3 regions of the Rhodococcus sp. K11/5 genome follow, and region 2 is predicted to be linked to each of the others. Evidence: predicted binding sites of a transcription regulator. Region 2 holds the regulator's gene; each other region holds the start of a gene.
What was found. The regulator LexA, encoded in region 2, represses DNA repair genes until DNA is damaged. The targets are predictions, from matches to a motif close to CGAACANNTGTTCG.

Region 1 (5,018 bases), 1.3 Mb from region 2:
CCGTCGCCGGTGGCGAGTGCTTCTGCGGTGTAGAGGGTCTTCATGTCGGTGACCTTTCGTCGTCGATGGAAGTGATGCTCAACTCGCCCGGGCCACGTCCCGGAGCGATGCGGTGGCGCGATGGAGCAGTCGTAGCAGTGTGAGCGCCTCGTCGTCCGTGAGATCGGTTGCCTCGTAGATGCATTCGGGAATGGTGAGGGCCGATTCCCGAAGCTCGCGTCCTCGCTCGGTGAGCGAGACCTCGACGCGACGCTCGTCCACGGCGGATCTGATTCGCGCGAGAAGGCCGAGGCCCTCGAGCCGCTTCAGGAGCGGTGAGAGGGTTCCGGAGTCGAGTTCGAGCCGAGCGCCGAGATCCTTGACCGTCATGCCGTCGGTCTCCCACAGCGCGAGCATCACCAGGTACTGCGGATAGGTGATACCGAGCCGGTCGAGCAGAGGGCGATAGACCGCCGTCGTCGCCCGCGAGGCCGAGTACAGCGCGAAGCACACCTGGTGATCGAGGCGCAGTGGGTTGCTCACGCGTTGAACGGTAGCCCACAATTCAATTGTGCACAACTGATCTGGTCGGACCGGGTGCCACCCGAGCCCGGCGGAGGACTCACATCTTCGCGAAGCGCGCGAGCACGAAGGCGTAGATGCCGTACAGCCCGATGCCCACGGCGGCGAGAACGAGCAGGATGCGCCCGTACGGCTGGGTCCCCAGGGTCTTGATCGCGGCGTCGAGCCCGGTCGCCTTCGCAGGGTCGGACGTGAAGACGGCCGCGCCGACCAGGACACCGGCGCCCGCCAGTGCCAGACCCTTGGCCACGTATCCGGCGATGCCGACCTTCTCGACCGTGGCGGACCGACCGCCCGCGAGGTCGTCGAGGAAGTTCTTCGACGCACCCTTGTAGACGTGGTAGGCGCCGACCCCGACGATGATCGCGGCAGCCGCCAGAACCACGATGCGACCGGCGGTGGACGTCATGAGATCCGCGGTCATCCCGGCGTTCTGCTCGCCGCTGGACTCACCGGCGCCGCGAGCGAACCGGAACGCCGACCACGCGAACGCCAGATACACCCCGGCGAGGGCAACGGCCTTCAGGCGGTCCAGCACGCTGCCCCCGTCGTGGTCACGCTTCTTGCCCACTACCGCCTCGACCAGCCGCCACAGGGCGAGGGCGAGAAAGGCAACGACCGCGATCCACAGTGCGACGGGACCTCCGGGCCGCGCCGCCACTTCGGCGAGTGCGCCCGACTGATCGGCGTCGCCGCCTTCACCGAACGCGATGCGCATCGTGATGTAGGCGATCAACAGATGAAGAATCCCGCTGACGAGATGCCCTGCGCGAGCGGCTTTCTCGAAGGCCGGATTGTGCTGCGCCGAGTCGGCCGCTCGGGTGCCCGCATTGTCCATCGAAGTCTCCACACGCCACCGCGCTCGTCCTGCGAGCGGGTCGCCCGCACGATGCGCCGCCCGATGGTCCCACATCGGCTCGCGAGGCGGTGCGCTACTGTGGACGTATGCAGCGCACGTATTTTTGGTTCGGCAGACCGGCCCTCGGTGGTCCGGTCAGCGGAATCATGCGCTGACCCACCCCACCCGACGAGCCGGCAGAACCGGCTCGCGTGGAATGCGGACGTCGGAACTGCCGGTCCATCCCAGACCGAGGAATCCCTGACGTGACGCTTTCACTCGCCAACTCCGCCCGATCCGACGCGGCCGACGCCGACGTCCTCGTGTCGCCACGGGAACTCCGGGCCGCGTTCCCGGTGTCCGCCGTTGCTTCCGAGACGGTGACCGACGGCCGAGACCAGCTGCGCCGCATCCTGGCCGGACACGACGACAGGCTGGCCGTCGTCGTCGGCCCCTGCTCGGTCCATGACCGGGTCGCCGCACTCGACTACGCGCGCCGCCTGCGCGCTCTGGCGGACGAGGCCGGCGACCGAGTGCAGCTCGTCATGCGCGTCTACTTCGAGAAGCCGCGCACCACGATCGGGTGGAAGGGTCTGCTCAGCGATCCGCACCTCGACGGTTCGCACGATCTGGACGCCGGACTGCGTGCCGCGCGCCGCCTGCTGGTCGACATCGCCGACCTCGGGGTGCCGACCGCCACCGAATTCCTCGACCCGATGACCGCGGGACACCTCTCCGACGTCGTGACCTACGGCGCGATCGGCGCGCGGACCGCCGCGAGTCAGGTCCACCGACAGTTGGTGAGCGGGCTCGGCATGCCCGTGGGGATCAAGAATGCGACCGACGGCGACGTGCAGATCGCGGTGGACGCCGTGCGATCGGCGTCGAGCCCCCATGTCTTCCCCGGAGTCGACGACGACGGCCGCCTCGCGCTCGTGCGGACCGCGGGCAACCTCGACGCGCACGTCATCCTCCGCGGGGGAGCGCGCGGTCCCAACTACGACGCCGGTTCCGTGGCCGACTGTCTCGATCGCGCCGAACGCAGCGGTGCGCCGCGCCGGGTGGTGGTCGACGCCAGCCACGGCAACAGCGCGAAGGACCACCGCAGACAGGTAGGGGTGCTGACCGACCTGGCCGGGCGCATCGCGTCGGGCGAGGCCGGGATCGTCGGGGTGATGGCCGAGAGCTTCCTCGTGGAGGGTCGGCAGGATCTGACCGACGAGGGCCCCGCGGCGTTGACCTACGGCCGTTCGATCACCGATGCATGTCTGGGATGGGACGAGACGGCCGGTGTCGTCCGTACCCTCGCCGAGGCGATCAGCGCACGCCGGGCGGGCGGAACTGCACGCTGATCCGCGGTCCCGTGGCGCGGGTGGACTTGGGAATGCTGTGTTCCCAGGTGCGCTGGCACGATCCGCCCATCACGAGGAGGTCGCCGTGGCCGAGTGTCCGTCTGATCGACGGGCCTCCGCCCCGCGGCCGCAACATCAACGGGCGGGCCGCGCCGAACGACACGATCGCCACCAGGGTGTCCTCGGTGGCCCCGCGGCCCAGATCGTCCCCGTGCCAGGCGACGCTGTCGCGCCCGTCCCGGTAGAAGCACAGTCCCGCGGTGGCGAAGGGCTCCCCGAGCTCCGGACCGTAGTGATCGTCCAGCGCCGTCTTCGCGCGGGCCAGAACAGGATCGGGCAGGCGGGACGGGTCGGGGAAGAAGGACACCAGCCGCGGGACGTCGACCACCCGGTCGTACATCGGACGACGCTCGGATCGCCAGGGAACGTTCGCGACCAGTGTGCGAAAGACCTCGTCGGAACCGCTGATCCATCCGGGCAGGACGTCGATCCACGCACCGTGCGACAGCGACGTGCGACGGAGTCCGGCCAAGGATCCCACACGGGGACCGGACGCGTCGTCGTCGAACAGCGACGCCTGGAGGGCGTAGGTCATGGTTCGATCGTACCCGAATCGTTCGAACACGTGTTCGCTTCGAATGTTCCCGTTACGTCGCGGCACGCGTTCTCGGGACACGGTGGGGCGAGCGGGCGACAATGGCGTCATGACTACTGACGCCACCGCTTCCGGTGTGCACCCGACGACGACGCACGCCGACGTCGACACCGCCCTGGCCGACCTCGCGGACGGCGAACGTACCTGGGCCACGACCGGACTCGCCGCGCGCGCCGCGGTGCTGGACCGCGTCCGGGACCTCGTGCGCGACCACGCCGCAGCCTGGGTCGACGCGGCCTGCACCGTCAAGGGATTGGATCGGTCGTCGCCCTTGGTCGGTGAGGAATGGTTGTCCGGCCCCTATTCGGTGATCACGGCCGCAACCACTCTGGCCTCGACGGTGCGCGCACTCGACGCCGGGCGCAGCCCGCTCGCCGACGCGCGGTTCGGCCGGGCGCCGGGAGACCGCACGACGATTCGTGTCCTTCCCATGTCGATCTTCGATTCGCTTCTGCTCAGCGGTTTCTCCGCCGAGATCTGGCTCGAGCCGGGCGTCTCCGTCGCCGAGGCCCGCCAGGCCGCCGGACTCGCCCAGCGCGCGCCGACGGTGACCGGCGGAATCGGCGTCGTCCTCGGCGCCGGCAACATCACCTCGATCGCGCCCCTCGACGCGCTCTACGAACTCTTCGCTCACAACCGCGTCGTGGCCCTCAAGCTCAACCCGGTGACGGATCCGATGCTGCCGGTGCTCTCGCGAGTCCTCGCGCCGCTGATCGAGCTCGGGGTCCTGCGCATCCTCACCGGCGGGGCCGATGTGGGGGAGTACCTCGTGCATCACAGCGCCGTCGCCCACGTCCACATGACCGGAAGCGCGCTCACCCACGACGCCATCGTGTTCGGTACCGGTCCCGACGGTGCGGCCCGGAAGGCCGCCGGCACACCGCAGTTGGACAAGCCGATCTCCAGCGAACTGGGTGGAGTTTCGCCCGTGATCGTGATTCCCGGTGAGTGGAGCGATTCCGACATCGAGTTCCAGGCCGAGCACGTCGCGACGCAGCGTCTGCACAACGGCGGCTACAACTGTGTGGCGTCCCAGGCCGTGGTCATCTCCTCGGAGTGGAAGCAGAAGGATCGCTTCCTCGACGCCCTGCGCCGCGTGCTGGACACCGCCCCCGGCCGGCCGGCGTACTACCCCGGCAGCGACACCCGCGTCGCGAGCGCCACCGACCACTACACCGGTGCCGAGCGCCACGGTCCCGGTGGCGGTCGCATCCTGGTGCCGCGGATCGATCCCGACGACTACACGACGTTGCTCGAGACCGAGTACTTCGCCCCGGTGCTGGGGGTCGTCGAGATACCTCACACCGGAACGCGATTCGTCACCGAGGCCACCACCTTGGTGAACGAGGACTTCGTCGGCACACTCGGCGTCAATGTGATCGTGCACCCGGACACCGCGAAAGAACTCGGCTCCGCGCTCGACGCGATGATCGAGAACCTGCGCTACGGAACCGTTGCGGTCAACGCCTGGACCGCCGTCGGGTACCTCACGGCCGCGGCGACCTGGGGTGCCTACCCCGGGCACACCCTGTCCGACGTCCAGAGCGGGATCGGAGTGGTGCACAACGCGCTTCTGGTCGACCGTACGGAACGCACCGTCGTGCGCGGGCCG
Region 2 (5,018 bases):
TCAAGCTGGCGGGTGCCGCGGCACTCGACGCGGTGATGCCGCCGTTGGTGACCGGCGCGATCGTGGCGCTCATCGGTCTCAATCTCGCGCCCACGGCGGTGGATTCGTACGAGATGCAGCCGCTCGTGGCGACGGTGACCTTGGTGGCGGTGCTCCTGGTGACCGTGGCCGGGCCCGGTCTGATCGGGCGGCTCGGCATCCTCTTCGGTCTGGTGATCGGGTGGGTCTTCGCGGCGATCATCGGCGAGGTCGACGCGGCGCGTGTCGACGCGCTCCGCGACGCTCCGTGGATCGGCATCCCGGAATTCACGGGCCCGACGTTCCAGTTGTCCGCCATCCTGGTGGCGCTCCCCGTCGTGGTGGTGCTGGTGGCGGAGAACGTCGGCCACGTGAAGGCCGTCGCGGCGATGACGGGTCGGTCGCTCGACGACGTCGCGGGCGATGCGCTGATCGCCGACGGTGTCGCGACCGCGTTGGCCGGCGCCGGCGGTGGGTCGGGAACCACCACCTATGCGGAGAACATCGGCGTGATGGCGGCGACGCGCGTCTACTCGACGGCGGCGTACTGGGTGGCCGCGGCCACGGCTCTGGTGCTGGCGTTCTCGCCCAAGTTCGGTGCGCTCATCTTCACGGTCCCCAGCGGGGTCATCGGGGGCGCGACCCTGGTGCTCTACGGGTTGATCGGACTGCTCGGCGTGCGGATCTGGCAGAACGCCGGCGTCGACTTCACCGACCCCGTGAATCTCATGGTCGCGGCGGCCGCGGTGGTGGCCGGCGTCGGCGATCTGACGTTGACCCTCGGATCGGTCGAGCTCGGCGGCATCGTGTGGGGATCCGTCGGCATCCTCCTGGTGTACCCCCTGCTGCGGTGGATGTCCGGATCACGCGGTCGCTCGCGGGAGGGCTCGGTGCAGAAGTCGGTGTGACCGACGACTGCGTCGAGGAATCTCCGTGCCCGTCACCCTCGTCTCGTCGCGCGCCGTCGTGGCGGAAACCGTCATCGATCGCAGCCGGTTCCTCGCGCGCCTCGTGCGCGTTCGCAGCGAATCGGAAGCGGCGACGGTGATCGCTGCGGTGAGAACCGAGTTCCCGGACGCCGGGCACCACTGCTGGGCGTTCGTCGTCGGCCCCGATTCCGAGAGTCGGCGGCAACGATCCTCCGACGACGGCGAGCCCGGCGGCACGGCGGGGATCCCGATGCTGGGTGTACTCGCCGGACACGATCTCGTCGACGTGGTCGCCGTGGTGAGCCGGTGGTTCGGCGGAGTGAAGTTGGGTGCGGGTGGGTTGGTGCGTGCCTACTCGGGAGCGGTGAGCGCGGCACTCGACCGTGCCGCGGTGGGGGAGTTGGTCCGCCGGGACGTCCTCGAGGTCGCACTGCCCCACGCCGACGCCGGACGCGTCGAGTCCCTGGTCCGCTCGGAGGGCTTCGTCGTCGACGATACGGCGTACGCGGAGGACGTTCGGTTCCGCCTCGTCGGTGACGAGGCTCGACTACGGGCGACGCTGGCCGCGGCGACCGGAGGGCGTGCGCGGGCGGACCTCGTCGGTCATCGCTGGGTTCTCGCGACACCAGCGTGACCCACCTGGTCACCTAATGCGCTCGCGCTGGTCATCGACGCTGATGGTGATGGGTCCTAGTCTCGAACGAGATACGCCGTACGCCCGATGAGGAGAGTCATGAAGCGCACGATTTTCGAGCCCGAGCACGATCTGTTCCGCAGCTCGTACAAGAAGTTCCTCGAGCAGCACGTCGCTCCGCACCACGCCCAGTGGGAAGAGCAGAACATCGTCGACCGCGGCGTGTGGATCGAAGCCGGCAAGCAGGGCTTCCTCGGTATGGCAGCTCCGGAGGAGTTCGGTGGCGGCGGAGTCGAGGATTTTCGGTACAACGCCATCGTGACCGAGGAGACCACCGCCGGTGGGTACAGCGGAATCGGCTTCACCTTGCACAACGATGTCACCGCCCCGTACTTCATCAACCTCACGAACGACGAGCAGAAGGGCCGCTGGCTTCCCGGTTTCTGCTCCGGCGAACTGATCTCGGCGATCGCCATGACCGAGCCCGGAACCGGTAGCGACCTGCAGGGCATCAAGACTCGTGCGGTCAAGGACGGCGACGACTGGGTCCTCAACGGCTCCAAGACGTTCATCACCAACGGCATCAACGCCGACCTGATCGTCGTCGTCGCGTGCACGGACCCGGACAAGGGTGCCCAGGGCTTCAGCCTGTTCGTCGTCGAGCGCGACATGCCCGGATTCGAGCGTGGGCGCAACCTCGACAAGATCGGCATGAAGGCCCAGGACACCGCGGAGCTCAGCTTCACCGATGTGCGGGTCCCCGCAGCCAACCTGCTCGGTGAAGAGGGCATGGGGTTCATCTACCTCATGCAGAACCTGCCGCAGGAGCGTCTGTCCATCGCCGTGGTCGCCGCGGCCGCGATGGAATCGGCGCTGAACATGACCATTCAGTACTGCAAGGATCGCAAGGCGTTCGGCAAGCCGATCGGCAAGTTCCAGAACACTCGTTTCGTGTTGGCCGAGCTGGCCACCGAGACCACTGCCGTGCGGATCATGGTGGACAAGTACATCGAGCAGCTCAACGCCGGCGACCTGAGTGTGCAGGAAGCCGCCATGGCCAAGTGGTGGACCACCGAGAACCAGGTCAAGCTCATCGACCGGTGCCTGCAGCTGCACGGTGGCTACGGCTACATGAAGGAGTACCCGATCGCCAAGGCGTACATGGACTCCCGCGTGCAGACCATCTACGGCGGCACGACCGAGATCATGAAGGAGATCATCGGTCGCGGTCTCGATCTGTAGGTCCGCACCCGAAACCACGAAACGCCGGCTCCCCGTTCGTGGGGAGCCGGCGTTTCGTCGTCGCAGAGAGTCTCAGAGCTTGCGCATGACCGTGACGACCTTGCCGAGGACCACGGCGTCGTTGCCGTCGATCGGTTCGAACAGCGGATTGTGGGGGAGCAGCCACACCTGACCGCCGGTCCGCTTGAACGTCTTGACCGTGGCCTCGCCGTCGATCATCGCGGCGACGATGTCGCCGTTGTCCGCCACGTTCTGTTGGCGAACGACCACCCAGTCACCGTCGCAGATCGCCGCGTCGATCATCGACTCGCCCACGACGCGGAGCAGGAACAGCGAACCCGAGCCGACGAGTTCACGCGGCAACGGGAAGACGTCCTCGACGGCCTGCTCGGCGAGGATGGGACCACCGGCGGCGATCCGGCCGAGGACCGGGACGAACGTGGGGGCGGGGAGCCGGTCGTCGGTCGACTCCTCCGGGGCATCGTCGACGACGGTGCCCGCAGCGGGCACGGGATCGCCGGTGGTGCTGGCGACCGTCTCGGCCGGACGCCCGTTCTCTCCCGGCATGCGCACATCGACGGCGCGGGGGCGGTTGGGATCCCGACGAAGAAAGCCCTTGCGTTCGAGCGTGCGCAACTGGTGAGCGACGGACGACGTGGAGTTCAGCCCCACCGCGTCACCGATCTCGCGGATGCTCGGCGGATATCCACGCTCGTCGACCGATGCGCGGATGACCTCCAGAACGCGACGCTGGCGTTCGGTGAGGGCACCGTCGATGTCGGTGACACCGTTCGCATCCGTCGGCTTGGTGGAACCGGGAGGCCGTCCGGCCTTGGCCCGTCCTCCCGACGAAGCGGGAGAGCTGTCGTCTTTCATCTGCGGCTACCTCCAAGGGTTCGAACGCTCTGCGGTGAAAACGCGGTGTGGGTGAAACGCGGGATGGTGAGTCGGGTGGTGTTGGTGCGACTGGTGTTGCACCCGTCTGCTCTGATGTCGAACCTAAACCGAAACGTGCTCGTGATCAAACACCTGTTCGATTCGTGTCGCGCGTTTCGTGGACCTTGTCGGACCCTCCTGGTATAAATCGAACATGCGTTCATTCGAACGCGTGAGCGAGGCGATGTTCGAACACCGACGGTGTTCGCCCAGCGTGCAGCTCACCGGCTTTCGAACAAGGAGTGGCTCGCGATGACTCGATCTGACCTGCTGACTGCCCGTACTGCCCGCACCGCAGGTGCCGAGACCGTCGCGGTGCGCCCTCTCACCTGGGCGAACGGGTCGAACATGCGAACGAGTTCCGGGCCGGCGTCGTCGGTTGCGGTACTCGATGCCCCGGCGCGGGAGTTGCGTCGTCGCAACGGTCGTCGCGAACCCGTGCGTCCCGACGCCGGTGCGGTCGAGTACGTGCGTCGCTCGCCGGGCGTGTCCCAGGCTCCGCACGAGGAGCGGGAAGGCTTCGGAATCGCCAAGGGCGTGGGTGTGGCGCTGATCACAGCAGTATCCGCGCTCGGCCTCGTCGGCCTCGCCAACGTCAGTGCCGGTGAGGTGCCCGCCCCGGCAGCGGTGTCGGTGCAGATGGACAACGTGCAGGCCGAGTACCCCGGTTTCGGCACCGGTCGCTGATCCCGCGGGAGGCGTCACCGGTACGGGCGTGCCCCACCGCGCGTGTCCCGGGTAGTGTTCTGCGCGAGCGGCAGTCCTCGACTGCCCCGCACGTCGCACTATCGAGGGGTGTCCCGATGCATTGCCCGTTCTGCCGACACCCGGATTCTCGCGTGGTCGATTCCCGCGAGGCCGACGAGGGTCAGGCGATTCGCCGTCGCCGATCGTGCCCCGAGTGCGGTCGACGGTTCACCACCGTGGAGACCGCGGTGCTCTCGGTGGTCAAGCGCAGCGGGGTCAGTGAGCCCTTCAGCCGCGAGAAGGTCATCCGCGGAGTTCGCCGCGCATGTCAGGGCCGTGACGTCGACAACGACGCCCTGGGTCTCCTCGCCCAGCAGGTCGAGGACACGGTGCGTGCGTCCGGTTCCGCCGAGATCCCCAGCAACGAGGTCGGCCTTGCCATCCTCGGGCCACTACGCGACCTCGACGAGGTCGCGTACCTCCGGTTCGCTTCCGTCTACCGCTCCTTCAGCAGTGCCGCCGACTTCGAGCGGGAGATCGACGACATGCGCGCACGGTCAGCGGGAAGTGCC
Region 3 (5,018 bases), 1.0 Mb from region 2:
ACTTCGTCGAGCACTCGAAGTGGTACCGCGCCCGGAGGGACGTGATCGAACTTCTCGACGTCCCCGATGCGCGGTATCTCGCCATCGACGGGCACGGCGACCCCAACGGATCCGAGTTCGGGACGGCGGTCTCCGCGCTGTATCCGGTGGCGTACGCGCTGAAGTTCGGGAGCAAGAACGACGCGGGCCGCGACTACGTCGTTCCACCCCTCGAAGGGTTGTGGTGGGCCGACGAGATGGCGACCTTCACCGACGAGCGGGACAAGACCCGGTGGGACTGGACGCTGATGATGCTGGTCCCGGACTGGCTCGACGACGAGGCCGTCGCCGCGGCGTCGGCGAAGGTTCGACACCGTTCCGAGCGCGTCGGCGACGTGCGGGTGCTGCTCTTGTCCGAGGGACTGTGCGCCCAGACGCTGCACGTCGGGCCCTACGACACCGAAGCCGACGTGCTGGCCACGCTGCACCACGAGTTCGTTCCGCAGCACCGGTTGCGGCTGACGGGCCGCCACCACGAGATCTATCTCGGCGACCATCGACGCGTGGCGCCGGAGAAGCGTCGCACCATCCTGCGTCAACCGGTTCGACGAACGTCGTGACGGTGTCGGTCAGGATCGGTCATGGGACCGGGGTCGGTCAGGTGACCGGGTTCGGTCAGGGGACCAGCGAGGGAAGGCCCCGGGAGATCGCCAGCGACAGAACCTTGCCCACGACGGCGGCCATGCCGGGCACCGGTGCGTCGAAACCGATGGAGTAGTCGAGGTGGGTCCCGCCGTCGGCCGTCGGGGTCAGGCGTTGTATTCCCCAGTGGCCCCGGAGCGGCCCACCCTTGGTGATGGCGTACTCGATCAGCGAATTCGGTTCGGACACCGTCGTCGTTTCTTCGAAAGCGGGGAGCGGCCCGACCTTCAACCGACGCGTGGATCCCACACCGTTGCGGGAGGTGTCGCCGTCTCGCACACGATCGATCTTCGCGCCGAACACGGTAGCCAGGTTCTCGTGCTCGGCGAGGGCGTCGAACACGGTCGCAGGATCGGACGAGAAGGTGTGCGTCACGTGAACTCGCGTGGGGGAGGCCATGGCCAGAAGGTTCCCACACGCCGGGTAGCTTCGCTGGCACCAGCCTCGACGCAGACCGGGAGCCCACACCGCATGACCGAGATCGACAGCCTCGACCCCCGAACGCCGATCCTGGTCGGTGTCGGTCAGTCGTCCGAGCGCCCGGACGACAGTGACTATCAGGGCCTCTCGGCGGTGGGGTTGGCCGCACTCGCGGCCGAGCGGGCAATGGCCGACACCGGTGTCGACGGGCATGCCGTCGCGAGAGCGATCGATACGGTCGCGGCCGTTCGCCAGTTCGAGATCTCGTTCCCCGGCGCGTTCGCGCCATTGGGGCGGTCCGACAACTTCCCCCGCTCGGTGGCCGATCGCGTCGGTGCCGACCCCGCTCGTGCGATCCTCGAGGTGGTGGGTGGGCAGTCGCCCCAGCATCTCGTCACCGAGTTCGCCGGCGCCATCGCCGCGGGGCGAGCGAATGCTGTCCTGATCGTGGGCGCCGAAGCCATCTCCACCGCCCGTCAGGCCGCGTCGCGCACCGACAAACCGGATTTCTCCGAGGTCCGGGGCGGACAACTCGAGGATCGAGGCCACGATGTCCGGGGTCTGATGACCATGGACATGCTCAATCACGGGTTGCTCGAGATCGCCGGTCAGTACGCACTGTTCGAGAACGCGCGTCGGGCTGCCACGGGCCTGTCCCTCGCCGACCACGCCAGGGACATGGGTGAGCTGTTCGCGCCGTTCACCCGAGTGGCGGCCGCGAATCCGCACGCTGCTGCGCCGGTCGAACGGTCGGGCGAGGAATTGACGACGGTGACCGAGCGGAATCGAATGATCACCGATCCGTACACCCGGTTCGTCGTGTCGCGCGATCAGGTCAATCAGGGGGCGGCCGTGGTGATGGTCTCGGTCGCCGAGGCGAGGCGATGGGGGATTCCGGAGGAACGGTGGGTGTTCCTGCGTGGCCACGCGGACCTCGTCGAGAAGCGGTTGCTGAACCGGCCCGATCTGTCCGCGTACCCGGCCGCGATCGCCGCCGTGCGGCACGCACTCGACGTCGCGAACATCGGAGTCGACGGTGTGGCGACTGTCGACCTGTACTCGTGTTTCCCCATCGCGGTGTCCACTCTGTGCGACGGTCTCGGGCTGCGCGTCGACGATCCTCGGGGCTTGACGGTGACCGGCGGCCTGCCCTTCTTCGGCGGCGCGGGCAACAACTATTCGATGCATGCGATCGCCGAGACCGTCCAGCATGCTCGCCGCAGTCCGGGGACGTTCGGACTCGTCGGGGCCAACGGCGGTTCGCTCAGCAAGTATTCGGTCGGCGTCTACTCGACCGTGCCCGCGAACTGGGTGGAGGACGACAGTCCGACCGTCCAGGCCGAACTCGACGCCGTCCCCGATGTGGAATACGTATCCGCAGCGCACGGCCGCGGGATCATCGAGACGTTCACCGTGAACCGCGGCGGCGGTGGAGCGCGGGGAATCGTGGTCGGCCGCCTGCCCGACGGGCGACGATTCCTCGCCAACGCGATCGACGGTGACGAGGCGATGCTCGACCTTCTGTCTTGCGGAGATCCGGTCGGTACCGCGGTGGTGGTACGGCGCGACGGGCCCGTCAATCGGGTCGCGTTGACGGTCGAGGCGATGAATGCGGCTGTGCCGCAGCGCGATCCGTCGGCCGGGGTGGCGTCGTTACGCGATGACTTCGAATTCGTCCGCATACGTCGGGACGGTCGGGTCCTCGAGGTCACCATCGACCGACCGGACCAACGCAACGCGTTGACGCCGCAGGCGAACGAGGAGCTGGACGAGGTCTTCGACGCGTTCTTCGCCGATTCCGAGATGTGGGTCGCCATCCTGACGGGCGCGGGCACGCGATCCTTCAGCGCGGGGAACGACTTGCGGTACAGCGCGAGCGGTAAGCCGATGTGGTTCCCACAGAACGGTTTCGCGGGGCTGACGAGTCGGCGCGACATGAACAAGCCCGTGATCGCAGCCGTGAACGGGTTTGCGATGGGTGGTGGATTCGAGATCGCGTTGGCGTGTCATCTGGTGGTGGCCGACGAGGAGGCGCGGTTCGCGCTCAGCGAGGTGCGCGTGGGATTGGTCGCCGCGGCGGGCGGGCTGGTGCGGCTGCCACGCGCCGTTCCTCGTGCGGTGGCGACGGACATGATCCTGACGGGCCGGCAGATCGACGCGCGGGAAGCGCACGCCCTCGGTGTCGTCAGCCGAGTGGTCGATGCGGGATGTGCGCTCGACGGTGCCCGGGCGTTGGCGGCCGAATTGCTGGCCGCATCTCCGACGTCGATTCGGACCTCGCTGTCGATCATGGCCGAGGCCGCCGCGATTCCCGATGTGGTCGATGCGGTGGAGCGGCCGTATCACGCGCTCGACGACCTTCTCACGAGCGAGGACGCGCTCGAGGGGCTGACGGCGTTCGGAGCGAAGCGGGAGCCGGTCTGGAAGAACCGGTAGGACAACGGTTTCGGGTGGTGGCGGCGGGGCAACGGGTAATGGGGTGACGGTGTCGCGGGTGTTGTGATGGTGCCCCGTCTGCACTGGTTACGTTCGGAGCAAGTAATCGAACACCTGTTCGGTTTCTAGGTTAATCTGGACGTATGGAACCGGGGGGTCCGCAGGATCAGGGGGTGAGCGACGCAGCCGAGGCTGCGGCGCCGGCCTCGCCGTGCCCGGACGGTTCGGCTGCTGCTGCTGGTGCCGGTTCTGGTGCTGGTGCTGGTGTTCCGATGGTGTCGACGGCGATCTCCGACCCGGCGGCGGGTGCGGTGATCGCCGACCTCGAAGCGGCGGTGGCGGCGGTGGCGGCGCTGGATTCGTGGTCGCTGCCCGCCGCGGACACCCGTGCGGTACTGGTGCGGGCGGAGACGGTGATCCGCACCCTGGTGGGGGCCTCGCACACCTGGTTGCACGAGGTCGTCGAACGCGGCGGTTTCGACGACGTCGTCGGCGCCCTGGGGTCCGGGGGTGCACCGTCGGCGTTGGCGCATCTGCTGCGCGTCACTCCCCGCAATGCCGCCCTGCGCCTGCACGTCGCGGCCGACCTCGCGGACCGGACGACGCTGACCGGGGATCCGGTGGACCCGCGGATGCCTCACGTCGCCGCAGCCTCCCGCGAAGGAGTCCTCGATCCGGGGCACGTGGCGGTGATCCGCAAGTTCCATCGGGATCTGCCCGCCCGGACGGACCCGGGGCAGCGTGATCAGGCGGAGAAGCAGTTGGTGGACCTCGCCCGGTGGGTGCGCCCGGACGAGTTGACGGTGGCGGCGAAGCGGATCCTGGAGTTGCTCGACCCCGACGGCGCCGCCCCCGACGACCACGATGCCGCGCGGAAGCGGTTCATCCGGTTCGACCCGCAAGGGGTGGACGGGATGTCGACGGGCAACTTCTGCATCGATGCGCATCTGCGGGCGATGCTCGAGGTGGCGTTCGAGGCACTGTCGGCCCCGGGGCGTTGCATGCCCGGCGAGGACGACCCCGGGACCGACGGGGTGAGGTTCCCGGCCGGCGCCGCCGAACCCCCGGCCCCGACACCGGCCCCGGACAGCGCGGACGGTGATGCCGTGACCGACGATTCCGACCTCGACGACGCCGATCGCGCTGGTGTCGATGACGCTGCGGGCGATACCGACGGCGCGGACGACTCCGGCGCGCCGCACACTGATGCTGCGGACGGCACCGACGGCGATACCGGCCTCGACGATAGTGCCGACTACGCCGGACCCGGTCGCGACGACTCCGATCCCGCTGCGCCCGAACAGGATCAGGGCCCTACCGCAGACGACGGGTCCGCGCGGTCGGGTCACGCCCCCGCCCACGACGCCGTCTTCGACCGCGAGCTGGACCTCGACCTCGAGCTGGACCTCGACCTCGAGCTGGACTTGGACCTGGAATCGGCCTCGGGCGCGCTCGACCCCGAGGCCGCCTCGGGGGAGAAG

Region 1: ACY466_RS06135 (alpha-ketoglutarate-dependent dioxygenase AlkB) is a predicted target of LexA. The motif match lies at 3,370-3,383, and genes of this name have one in related genera.
Region 3: ACY466_RS07705 (HNH endonuclease signature motif containing protein) is a predicted target of LexA. The motif match lies at 3,645-3,658, and genes of this name have one in related genera.

The regions. Positions count from the first base shown of each region.
Region 1 is NZ_CM143721.1:1,257,421-1,262,438, forward strand. It holds gene ACY466_RS06115 (organic hydroperoxide resistance protein) at 1-44, opposite strand, end outside; gene ACY466_RS06120 (MarR family winged helix-turn-helix transcriptional regulator) at 79-522, opposite strand; gene ACY466_RS06125 (DUF1206 domain-containing protein) at 602-1,399, opposite strand; gene ACY466_RS06130 (3-deoxy-7-phosphoheptulonate synthase) at 1,666-2,751, shown strand; gene ACY466_RS06135 (alpha-ketoglutarate-dependent dioxygenase AlkB) at 2,717-3,346, opposite strand; gene ACY466_RS06140 (aldehyde dehydrogenase family protein) at 3,456-5,018, shown strand, end outside.
Region 2 is NZ_CM143721.1:2,576,748-2,581,765, reverse strand. It holds gene ACY466_RS12185 (uracil-xanthine permease family protein) at 1-926, shown strand, start outside; gene ACY466_RS12180 (IMPACT family protein) at 952-1,581, shown strand; gene ACY466_RS12175 (acyl-CoA dehydrogenase family protein) at 1,681-2,823, shown strand; gene lexA (transcriptional repressor LexA) at 2,896-3,699, opposite strand; gene ACY466_RS12165 (hypothetical protein) at 4,012-4,446, shown strand; gene nrdR (transcriptional regulator NrdR) at 4,563-5,018, shown strand, end outside; gene hrpA (ATP-dependent RNA helicase HrpA) at 5,004-5,018, opposite strand, start outside.
Region 3 is NZ_CM143721.1:1,577,946-1,582,963, forward strand. It holds gene ACY466_RS07690 (GyrI-like domain-containing protein) at 1-599, shown strand, start outside; gene ACY466_RS07695 (SRPBCC family protein) at 655-1,080, opposite strand; gene ACY466_RS07700 (acetyl-CoA acetyltransferase) at 1,153-3,537, shown strand; gene ACY466_RS07705 (HNH endonuclease signature motif containing protein) at 3,810-5,018, shown strand, end outside.